Regions from separate parts of the Arthrobacter sp. 10L424 genome, predicted to be linked through region 1. Evidence: riboswitches for the same ligand, from Rfam matches in the RefSeq annotation. Region 1 holds a riboswitch; each other region holds the start of a gene.
What was found. A riboswitch is a leader RNA that binds a small molecule or an ion and turns the genes downstream of it on or off. The one in region 1 is predicted to bind cyclic di-AMP.
Positions count from the first base shown of each region.

Region 2: another riboswitch for cyclic di-AMP. It lies ahead of AC1DC5_RS08515 (NlpC/P60 family protein); the one in region 1 lies ahead of AC1DC5_RS13465 (M23 family metallopeptidase).
Region 3: another riboswitch for cyclic di-AMP. It lies ahead of AC1DC5_RS18600 (aggregation-promoting factor C-terminal-like domain-containing protein); the one in region 1 lies ahead of AC1DC5_RS13465 (M23 family metallopeptidase).

Region 1 is NZ_JBFTJH010000007.1:107,599-110,862, reverse strand. It holds gene serC (phosphoserine transaminase) at 1-141, opposite strand, end outside; gene AC1DC5_RS13470 (iron-dependent transcriptional repressor DtxR) at 406-1,101, shown strand; cyclic di-AMP (ydaO/yuaA leader) riboswitch at 1,247-1,460, shown strand; gene AC1DC5_RS13465 (M23 family metallopeptidase) at 1,465-2,283, shown strand; cyclic di-AMP (ydaO/yuaA leader) riboswitch at 2,420-2,589, shown strand; gene AC1DC5_RS13460 (NlpC/P60 family protein) at 2,899-3,264, shown strand, end outside.
Region 2 is NZ_JBFTJH010000003.1:633,366-636,629, reverse strand. It holds gene AC1DC5_RS08530 (GYD domain-containing protein) at 1-234, shown strand, start outside; gene AC1DC5_RS08525 (DNA alkylation repair protein) at 357-863, shown strand; gene AC1DC5_RS08520 (hypothetical protein) at 881-1,150, opposite strand; cyclic di-AMP (ydaO/yuaA leader) riboswitch at 1,351-1,521, shown strand; gene AC1DC5_RS08515 (NlpC/P60 family protein) at 1,527-2,252, shown strand; gene AC1DC5_RS08510 (dihydrofolate reductase family protein) at 2,311-2,898, opposite strand; gene AC1DC5_RS08505 (serine hydrolase) at 3,218-3,264, shown strand, end outside.
Region 3 is NZ_JBFTJH010000015.1:3,397-6,660, reverse strand. It holds gene AC1DC5_RS18615 (phosphatase PAP2 family protein) at 1-22, shown strand, start outside; gene upp (uracil phosphoribosyltransferase) at 35-670, shown strand; gene AC1DC5_RS18605 (glyoxalase superfamily protein) at 762-1,139, shown strand; gene AC1DC5_RS18600 (aggregation-promoting factor C-terminal-like domain-containing protein) at 1,289-2,071, opposite strand; cyclic di-AMP (ydaO/yuaA leader) riboswitch at 2,070-2,230, opposite strand; gene AC1DC5_RS18595 (sensor histidine kinase) at 2,335-3,264, opposite strand, start outside.

The sequences.
Region 1 (3,264 bases):
CTGGCGGTGGGAGGTTCCCAGCAGCCCGGAAGCCGCAGCGAGGGCCTCTATCTGTTCCGGGCGGACCTTGGACGGTCCGGCGCCGAACCGGCCGTCCTTGGGCAGGAGGTTGGCGGGAATCGTGATGCTGGTGTCGCTCACAGTGGCTCCAATTTTCGGCTGGTACAAAGCGTGGCTTGGGAGGCGGCCCGGCAGGGTGGCTGCAACGAAGCCTTGCGTTTCATTCTGCCTGACTGCCCGGCGGGGGAGGCAAAAGAGCCCGTCATAGTCCGGTCACTGAGATTATCCGGAGTAATTCAAAATAGGCTAAGCTGACCTGCGAACGTACGGCGGACCCCGCCAGGGCGCAAGCAGCTCGCGGTACGGTGGGAACACGCAAGGACGGCGCTCGAGGAGCTGAGCTGAATGACGGATCTGATCGATACCACCGAGATGTATCTTCGGACCATTCTGGAACTTGAAGAAGAGAACATCGTTGCCCTCCGCGCCCGCATCGCCGAACGGCTGCGTCACTCGGGCCCCACTGTTTCCCAGACTGTCGGCCGCATGGAGCGCGACGGGCTGGTGGTCGTTTCCGGTGACCGGCACCTTGAACTGACGGAAACCGGCCGGAAACGTGCGATTGAGGTCATGCGCAAGCACCGCCTTGCCGAGCGCTTGCTGGCGGACGTCATCGGGCTCGACTGGGCCTATGTGCATGAGGAAGCCTGCCGCTGGGAACACGTCATGAGCGAGCGGGTGGAGCGGCGCATCTTCGAGCTGCTGGATCACCCCACGGTGTCTCCCTATGGCAACCCGATTCCGGGCCTCGCGGAACTCGGCGGCCTGCCATCCCAGCCCTACGGGGATGGCGTGGTGAACCTTCTCGAAGCCATGGCCGGCTACGGTCCGGATTCCCGGGTCCGGGTCAACCGGCTGGCCGAGCCCATCCAGGTCGAACCGGAACTGCTCGTCCAGCTCGACGAAGGCGGTATCCGGCCCGGAGCCCTGGTGTCGCTGGAACGGGTAGGGGAGTACATCTCCGTCCGGGTACCCGATATCGAAGGCGCCCTGGAACTCCCGCCCGAGGTTGCGGCCCACGTCTTTGTTACCGTCGGTTAACAGGACTTAACCCACTGCTCATCGGACGACCCATGAGTTATGCACAGATTCGATAACGGATTTATCTCTGCGAGGCTTAATCGCCTATAGTTGATCACTAGTACCGATACCAAAGCGTTATCTGATCCGAAGCCGAGCTCTGCCAGCGGATCAGTAGCAGAGTCACCTTCTGGCAGGGGCGGGGGAACCACTTCCGGCTGTTCATCAGCCTTGGGGTGAAGTCCGTCAGCGGCAAGCACACACCACAGAGGGACTCTTTGGATGCCTCTGTGTCTGGACGCCTGCCACGGCGGACCGGGTCTTTGAACTCTCTGACCCGAATCCGACAGCTAACTCCGCAGGCTCTCCAGAGAGGAACCGTTTTTGACCACCCAGACCGCCAGGGGCCGCCGTCGTGCGACCGGTCCCGCTCCGGAGCCGCGACCGGCCGTCGCCGTCCTGGCCGACCGCCCACGTGACGCGCACCGCGACGAACGCAGGGGCCGCCGCAGCCCGTTCCGCCAGGTAACAGACTTTGCCGCCGCCAGCGGCGTTGGGCAAAAGGCCGGCATTGCACTCGCCGCTACGGGACTGGTCCTCACCGTCACCGTCCCCGCCACTGGCCCCGTTATGGCCACCAACGCGGGGTCGACGGGATCCATCTCGGCCGCAGTCCAGCCTGATGTCACGGCTGGCGAGGCCAAAATCGACTTCAACCGGACCGCCGTCACCACCCAGGGCGACCCGGACGGAAAGCTCAAGCAGTTGCTGAGTGCCCAGTCCGTCGGTTCGATCACCCGCGCGGCCTCCGCCGGAAGCCTCGGGGCGCCGCTGGCCCAGTTGAAAACCGCGTCACCCTTTGGATATCGCGTCAGCCCCATTACAGGCGGCTCCGGCGAGTTCCACCGTGGCCAGGACTATTCCGCCCAGTGCGGCACGGCCGTCCTGGCTGCAGCCAGTGGGACCGTGACGTTCACCGGCTGGCACCCCTACGGCGGCGGCAACCGTGTCGTGATCGACCATGGCAACGGCCTGGAGACCACCTACAACCACTTGTCCTCAGCCACCGTCAAGGTTGGCCAGCAGGTCTCCCGCGGCGAGGTCGTGGCGATGAGCGGCACCACAGGCGCCTCCACGGGCTGCCACCTTCACTTCGAGGTCATGGTCAACGGCGAAGTTGTCGACCCGACCGGCTGGCTGTAACAAAGCTGATCGGACGCTCTCGCATTCTTGTGACACGCCGTGATCCGAATGTGACATTGAGTCCCAACTGTTGTAAGTTTGACCTACGCCAACTTTTCCGAAGTTGGCGCTCTTGAGTGGATTGCCTAGCTCTGCCACCGCTCAAGGTCCGTTCGCATTACATCGTCTGGCAGGGGCGGGGGAACCAATTTTGGCCTTCGAAAGAAGGCCTTGGGGTTAAGTCGCAAAGCTTCCCAGGAAGCAGCGCGGCCGGGTGACTCCCATCCGAATCCGACAGCTCACCTCGCAGGCATTGGGAGAGGCTACTTTCGTGTCTTCACGCCACAATGCTGCGCGTCACCGCGCTTGCGCGGCTCTTACGAGCCCGCTGAAATCCGACTCCTCGGTTGCCCTTGCCGGCGCCCGGAACGGATCTCACACCGCCGCCTCAATCTCTGCTGAGTCCGGCCCGCAGGCCATGCACCTGCACGCAGTTCCCGCTTTTGGCGCGTCTTCGCAGTACACCCTTCGCTAAGTAACCCACTTCGGGGCGATCCGGCGTACCCCCAAGATGCCGGAGCGTCCTCAGCACGCGCCTGAAAAGCGCGGCCACAGGATCACGAAAGAGAGAACTTAATGACTACTCGTGCAAACGCACGGCACCGCGCCGAGGTCACCAAGACCAACTCGCTGGCTGTTATTGCCAAGGCTGTCGGCGACAACGCCGGTGGCGTGGGCCGCCAGGCAGCAGTCATCGCTGCTGCTTCCGGCCTCGTCCTGACCAGCGGCATCGCAGCCAACGCTGCTGAGGCCAACGTCCAGCGCGAATCCACCTCCGCTTCCACCCTCGAAGTCCAGTCCGCCGCCCCCGCGGCCATCTCGGCTGCTTCCAGCATCTCGATCGCTTACGACAAGACCGAAGTCGCCACCATTGCGGCCCCCGTCAAGGCGAAGCCCGTCGTGAAGGTCCAGGAAACGCCCACCGCCAACACCGCCGGCACC
Region 2 (3,264 bases), on a different contig from region 1:
CTGGTCGATGCCCTCAAATCCGTGGGCGGATCGCTCGAATGCTTCTACTACGCCTTCGGGGAGAGGGACGTACTGGGGGTCTTCGAGGTCCCGTTGCCGTCCGATGCCGCCGCGCTTTCGCTTCTTATCAACTCATCGGGCTCTGTGAACGTGCGCCTGAAGCCGCTCCTGACGCCGGAGGATCTGGACGACGCGGCCAAGAAGACGCCCACGTACCGGGCACCGGGTCAGTAGGGCACCGGGCCTGGCCGACACCGGACTTCGCTGCCCCGCGGTTACGGGGTAGACAGGGCACGACGGCGTCGGGCCACTTGGGTGCTGGGCCTCCCCGCCGCAGGATGCGAAACAATGGCCCCATGAGTGATGCCGGCGACTTCATTGACCTTGCGCTCCAGCGCGAGTCGTCGTGGGGCCGGGCCGAGGAGTCCGAGGCCAGGCACGGAAGTGGCCACCGGTACTACGGCGCATCCGTCGGAGCCGTGCGCGGAACTGTCCGCGATGCCCTCCGGCGCTATCCGGACCTCACTCACGATGACATCACGGCGCTTAGCTCCGAGCTGTGGCAGGTGCCGGTCTTCGAACGCCGCCTCGCCGCCGTCGTCCTCCTGCAATCGAGCGTCCGGCTGCTGACCAACACAGACCTGACGCGGATCGAAGGCTTCGTCCGGAGCGCACAGCTAAGCGCCCTGGTGGATCCGCTCGCCACCGACGTCGTCGGCCCCCTGATGGCGGGTCTCGACGTCGTCGGCAGGGTCCGCGCGGACAGCGTTCTGGACCGCTGGGGGAGGGATCCTGACGGCTGGCTGCGCCGCGCCGCCGAGATGGCTAGACCCGGCCGGAACCTGACTTCTGACGGCCCGTAACGCCCGGGGAAATCTCCCTAGCTTCCCGGCCGGCGCTCCACCACGGCGTAGGCCTTTTCATCGAAGAACTCCCAGTCGGTGACCACCATGAAACCCAACGCGTCCACGCGGTCGTTGAGGACGTGGACATCGAAGCCGCCGTCACGGGGCTCAGCGTCCCAGGTGGAGACGAGGACCTCCCCGTTTTCCAGTACCAGCAGCTCGGTGTTGACGTTGAAGTCCTCCGGCGGTTCATTGCTCAGCTGGCAGATGGCAACGCAGTGCGTGTTGACGTCGGGATTGTTCATTTGGGGCCTCCGCTTCTGGGAACCGTGATGCCAATATCCTATTCCCGAATCGGCGTCTGGCGTGGGGAAAGACCGCCCGCAACCCCTTTCCGCCGTTACCTCAATGTGACATGCCGTGATCATTCCGTTACCGTTGTTAGGTGCCTGTTGTTTCCGAGACGGGCTCTCCCCAGCCGATTGCCTAACTCTGCCGCGGCCGTGGGGATAACTCGCAGCAACGTCCGGCAGAGACGGGGAAACCACTATTGACCCACTGTTAGTCAGGGGTCTTGGGGTGAAGCCGCACGGCCCGCAATGATCGGGCCCGAGTGCGGCCGGGTGCCTCCCATCCGAATCCGACAGCTCACCTCGCAGGCATTGGGAGAGGCTCCTTTTAATGATTTCCAGCAATACCCATGCGCCCAAGCGCGCCGATCTTCGCAGCAAACGCCGTACCGCCGGGACCATCGGCCGCCAGGCCGCAGTTCTCGTCGCCGCTTCCGGAATGGTGCTTAGCGGCGCCATGGCCGCCAACGCAGCCGATGCGCCGGCCAAGCGCGACGCCGCCCCGGCGTCGTCCGTTGACGTCAAGGGCCAGGTCGGCGCACCGGTCATGGCGGACTCCGCTGTCCAGATTACTTTCGAGCGCCCCGCCGTTGAAACAGCACCGGCGCCCGTGGTCGAGGCCCCCAAGCCCGCGGCCGCTCCGAAGGCCCCGGCAGCACCGGCCGCCGCAGCTCCTGCCGCTAAGGCGACGGTGAAGGTCCAGTCGGCCCCCGCCCCCGCCGCTGCCCCGGCAGCCGGTGGAGTCAACGCCACACTGCTGTCCATGGCATACGGCCAGATCGGCATCACCCAGGACTGCACCGCCATGGTGGAGAAGGCCCTGAACGCTGCCGGCATCCCGGTCGGCGACATCGGCCCGACGGCCTTCCTGAAGTACGGCCAGGTCGTCTCCACTCCGCAGCCCGGCGACATCATCGTCCAGTCCGGCCACGTTGCCATCTACGCCGGCAACGGCCAGGCAATCAGCGGCGGCATGAACGGCGTCAACGCCACCATGGCGCACCCGCTGTCCTGGCTGACGGCCACCGGTCCCGTGACGTTCGTCCGCGCCGGCTAAGCAGTACCGCTAACAGCACGCAGGAGACCGGTCGATCGGGTGCCTTGGGGGCAGCGGATCACCGGTCTTTTGCGTGTCCGCCATCCGGCTCGGCCGCGTACCGCAGCAGAATTACGCCGTTCCCGAAGGTGCGGCTCTCCAGCAGCCGGAGCGAAGTCAGGGCATCCGTCTCCTTGAAGAGGGGCGTCCCGCGTCCAACCAGAACCGGATGGACGTAGATCCGGTACTCGTCGATCAGGCCGAGCCGTCTGAACGCCGCCGAGAGGGTTGCGCCGCCGAGTGCGAGGTCGCCGCCGGGCTGGTCCTTGAGTTTCATGACGTCCTCGACGACGACGTCGCGCACCACCTCGGTATTCCAGCCCGCCTTCGCAAGGGTCCTGGAGTAGACGATCTTGGGCATGTCCCGCCAGATTCCGGCGAACTCGCTCTCGGGGGCTGAGTTCGAGGGGTCCTGGTCCGCCGTCGGCCAGTACTCGGCCATCATCTCGTAGGTGACCCGGCCGTCCAGAAAGCCGCCCATCGTCCGCAGCAAGTCGTTGAAGTGGGTGTGCAGTTCCTCATCGACCCGATGCCAGCTCAGGTCCTGGTCCGGGCCCTCGATGAATCCGTCCAGGGACACTTGCATCATCAGAATGACCTTGCGCATCGCGGACTCCTTCAGTGGGCTTCAGGGGTTCCAGCGTACGACGCCGGGCGCGGAGGCGGCATGGGGATACTGCCCGACGCCGGGCGGCAGCATACTGCCGGATTGGCCATCTCTGGGTCGGACGCGGGGCAAATGGCATCGGCTGACACACACGCCCTGCGGGCGCCGAACCTTGCGCTCAGGCCGTGCCCGGGGCAGAATGCATTAGATTTAGAGCCGCACCGCGGTTCCTTTCGTTCGAAGGAAGAGTATGCCGGCGAACCTGCCTGTGGCGTTTGCGGACTTTGCGCCGCCACCGATGTGCCGGCGGTGAGGCCCGGTGGATTCCTGGGGGCCCGGCCGGCATTACAGCAGCGGCCGACACAC
Region 3 (3,264 bases), on a different contig from region 1:
CGGGCCACCGGCCGCTGGGTGATAGTTTTGACCCATGCGCACTTTCGTTGTGGACCACCCGCTGGTCGCCCATAAGCTCACCGTTCTGCGGGACAAGAACACCCCGTCCCCGGTCTTCCGCCAGCTCACCGAGGAACTGGTCACGCTCCTGGCGTACGAGGCCACCCGCGAAGTCCGCACCGAACCGGTCACCATCGAGACCCCGGTCAGCACCACGATCGGCACCGCTTTCACCAAGCCCACGCCGCTGGTGGTCCCCATCCTGCGTGCGGGACTCGGCATGCTCGAAGGCATGACCAAGCTGGTCCCCACCGCCGAGGTCGGCTTCCTGGGCATGGCCCGGGATGAAGAGACCCTGGACATCATCACGTATGCCGAGCGTCTCCCCGAGGACCTCACCGATCGCCAGATCTTTGTCCTGGACCCCATGCTCGCCACCGGCGGCACACTGCGTGAGGCCATCAAGTTCCTCTTCAAGCGCGGCGCCTCCGACGTCACCTGCATCTGCCTGCTGGCCGCTCCGGAAGGCCTCGCGAAGCTGGAAGAAGAGCTCTCGGACGCCAACGTGACGATCGTGCTCGCCTCCATCGACGAGAAGCTCAACGAGAAGTCCTACATCGTCCCGGGCTTGGGCGACGCCGGCGACCGCCTGTACGGCGTGGCCGGCTAACCAGCCACGGGGTTGGGCCCGCCGCCGCGGCGGGTCCACGCCCTTGGGATTGCCCTACCGCAAATCGCGGTCCGGGACTAGCCTGTGGCCCATGGACTGGAAACTTGAGCTTGTCTTTGTCCCTGTGTCCGACGTGGACCGCGCCAAGGATTTTTACGTCAATAAGGTCGGGTTCAATGCCGACTACGACGAGCGGCCCATGGACGGCATCCGTTTCGTCCAGTTGACCCCGCCCGGTTCCGGCTGCTCGATCGCCATCGGCGAGGGCCTCAACGACGCCCCGCCCGGCACCGCCCCGAGCCTGCAGCTGGTGGTCAGCGACATTCAGGCCGCCCACCGGCAGCTCAAGGACAACGGCGTGGATGTCAGCGACGTCGACGTCCAGGACTGGGGGCACTTCGTCTACTTCGCCGATCCCGACGGCAATAAATGGGCGGTGCAGTACCTGCCCAACCGTCCCAACGGCTAGTCGCGCCCTAAGCCGAACGGTCCGGCCACGGCCCGACGGCCCGACGGTTCCCTCGGGTTGTCGCGGGTTGTCGCGGACCGTCGCCGGCAGAGCTAAGGCCCCGGATCCAGTGGGATCCGGGGCCTCAGTTCAGTCCGACCTTCTGGTGTTTAGTACCAGTTGTGGGCGTAGTGGAAGTTCAGGGCGCCACACGGTGAGCCGTAGCGGTCCTTGACATACTTCAGGCCCCAGTTGATCTGGGTCCGGTAGTTGGTCCGGTAATCAGCGCCCGCGCTGGCCATCTTCTCGGCCGGCAGGGCCTGGACCACACCGTAGGCGCCGCTGCTCTTGTTGGTGGCCGTCGTCTTCCAGTCAGACTCCTTGGTCCAGAGCTTCGTGAGGCACTGCATCTGGTCTGCAGCCCAGCCGTGGGATCCCAGCTGGCTGGCCGCGTAGGCCTGCGCGCCGGCCGGGTCGTCGATGGCAACGGGGGCAGGCGCCGGTGCCGGTGCCGGGGCAGCCGCCGGAGCGGGAGCGGGAGCCGGAGCAGCTGCCGGAGCCGGGGCAGCTGCCGGGGCCGGTGCTTCGGCAGGCTTGACCTCGGTGGACTGGGCCGCGGCGCCGCCGGTGGGGAAGGTGGTCTGGTTGTCGACCCGGACGCGCTCAAAATCGAGGTGCGTCAGGGCATCCGCAGTGGGGGCTGCTTCCGTGGACGTGCCCGCGGTGGCATTGCGGGCAGCCGTCTCGGAGGCATGCCCGGCAGCGCCGACCCCCACGAGCACCGCGCAGGCGGCGGCAACAACGGCCGCGCGGCGGCCGGTGGTGCCGAAGTTCTTGGCAAGCCGGGACAGGGCTGAAGCGGGCTTGGCCGGTTCAGCGCGGTGGCGGGACACCTCGGAGCGGGTCTTCTTCGTAACGCCATCAGGGCGCGTTTGTGGCTTGAATTCAGTCATGATCGCCTCTCAACGCCTGCGGAGTTAGCTGTCGGGTTCGGATGAGGTCATCCGGCCGCACGGAATCTCACGTGTCGGCTTCACCCCAAGGGTGCAAGATCTGCAAATGCCCGGGAACTCTGGGTCCCCCGCCTCTGCCTGGTGCAGCGGAATCCGGGAGGCGGCAGAGTTTGGCGTGCATCCGGATGTGCGGCGTCAGTGATGGCCACACTCTAAAAACCGTACAGGAGCAGCCTGCTTAAGTCACATTTAGGTAACGGAGATCACGACGACGGTGTGGCGGCTTGCGCCGTCGGATGCTCCCCCTGGACCGGGTTCGGCGCGGGCAGCCGCACCACAAACTCGGTCCGGCCGGGCGCCGACGTCACGCTGACCGTCCCACCGTGAGCCTCAACAATCGACTGCACGATCGAGAGTCCCAGTCCGCTGGTTCCCTCGGCGGAAGTCGGGGGAGGGGTCCCCGTGGAAGCACTCGCGGCGGACGGAGGCCGGGGTGGGCGCAGCGGCAGGTGCGGCAAGGGCCGTCGGACGGCTGCCGGCGTCGTCACCGGCACCGGATTCTTCCGGGAAGCATCCGCCCGGGTGAAGCGCGCAAAGACGCGGCCCATAAACTCGGGGGCGATCCCGGGCCCGTTGTCGGTCACCGTCACCACGGCGCTCCCGTCCGGGGTTCGCCCAACGCCGGTCACCACAGTCGTTCCGGGCCCCGTGTGCTTGCGGGCGTTGGAGAGCAGATTGGCCAGCACCTGGTGGAGCTGGGTGGCGTCTCCGCGAACCACCACAGGCTCTTCGGGAAGCTCCAACTGCCAGACGCGGTCCGGGGCCATCACCTTCTCGTCGCTCACCGTCTCCACGGCCAGCTGGGTGAGGTCCACGTCGCTGAGCTTGAGCGGCTGGCCCTCATCCAGCCGGGCGAGCAGGAGCAGGTCCTCCACCAGGGTGGTCATCCGCTCGGACTGGCTCTGAACACGGGCCAGGGACTTCTGCCCGTCGGGGGTGAAATGCTCGGTCATCCGCATCAGCTCGGTGTAGCCGCGGATGGCGGTCAGCGGTGTGCGCAATTCATGCGAGGCATCCGCCACGAACTGGCGCACCTTCATCTCGCTCTCCTGCCGGGCTTCGAGGGCATTGGAGACGTTGTCCAGCATCAGGTTCAGGGCATGGCCGACGCTGCCCACCTCGGTTCCCGGATG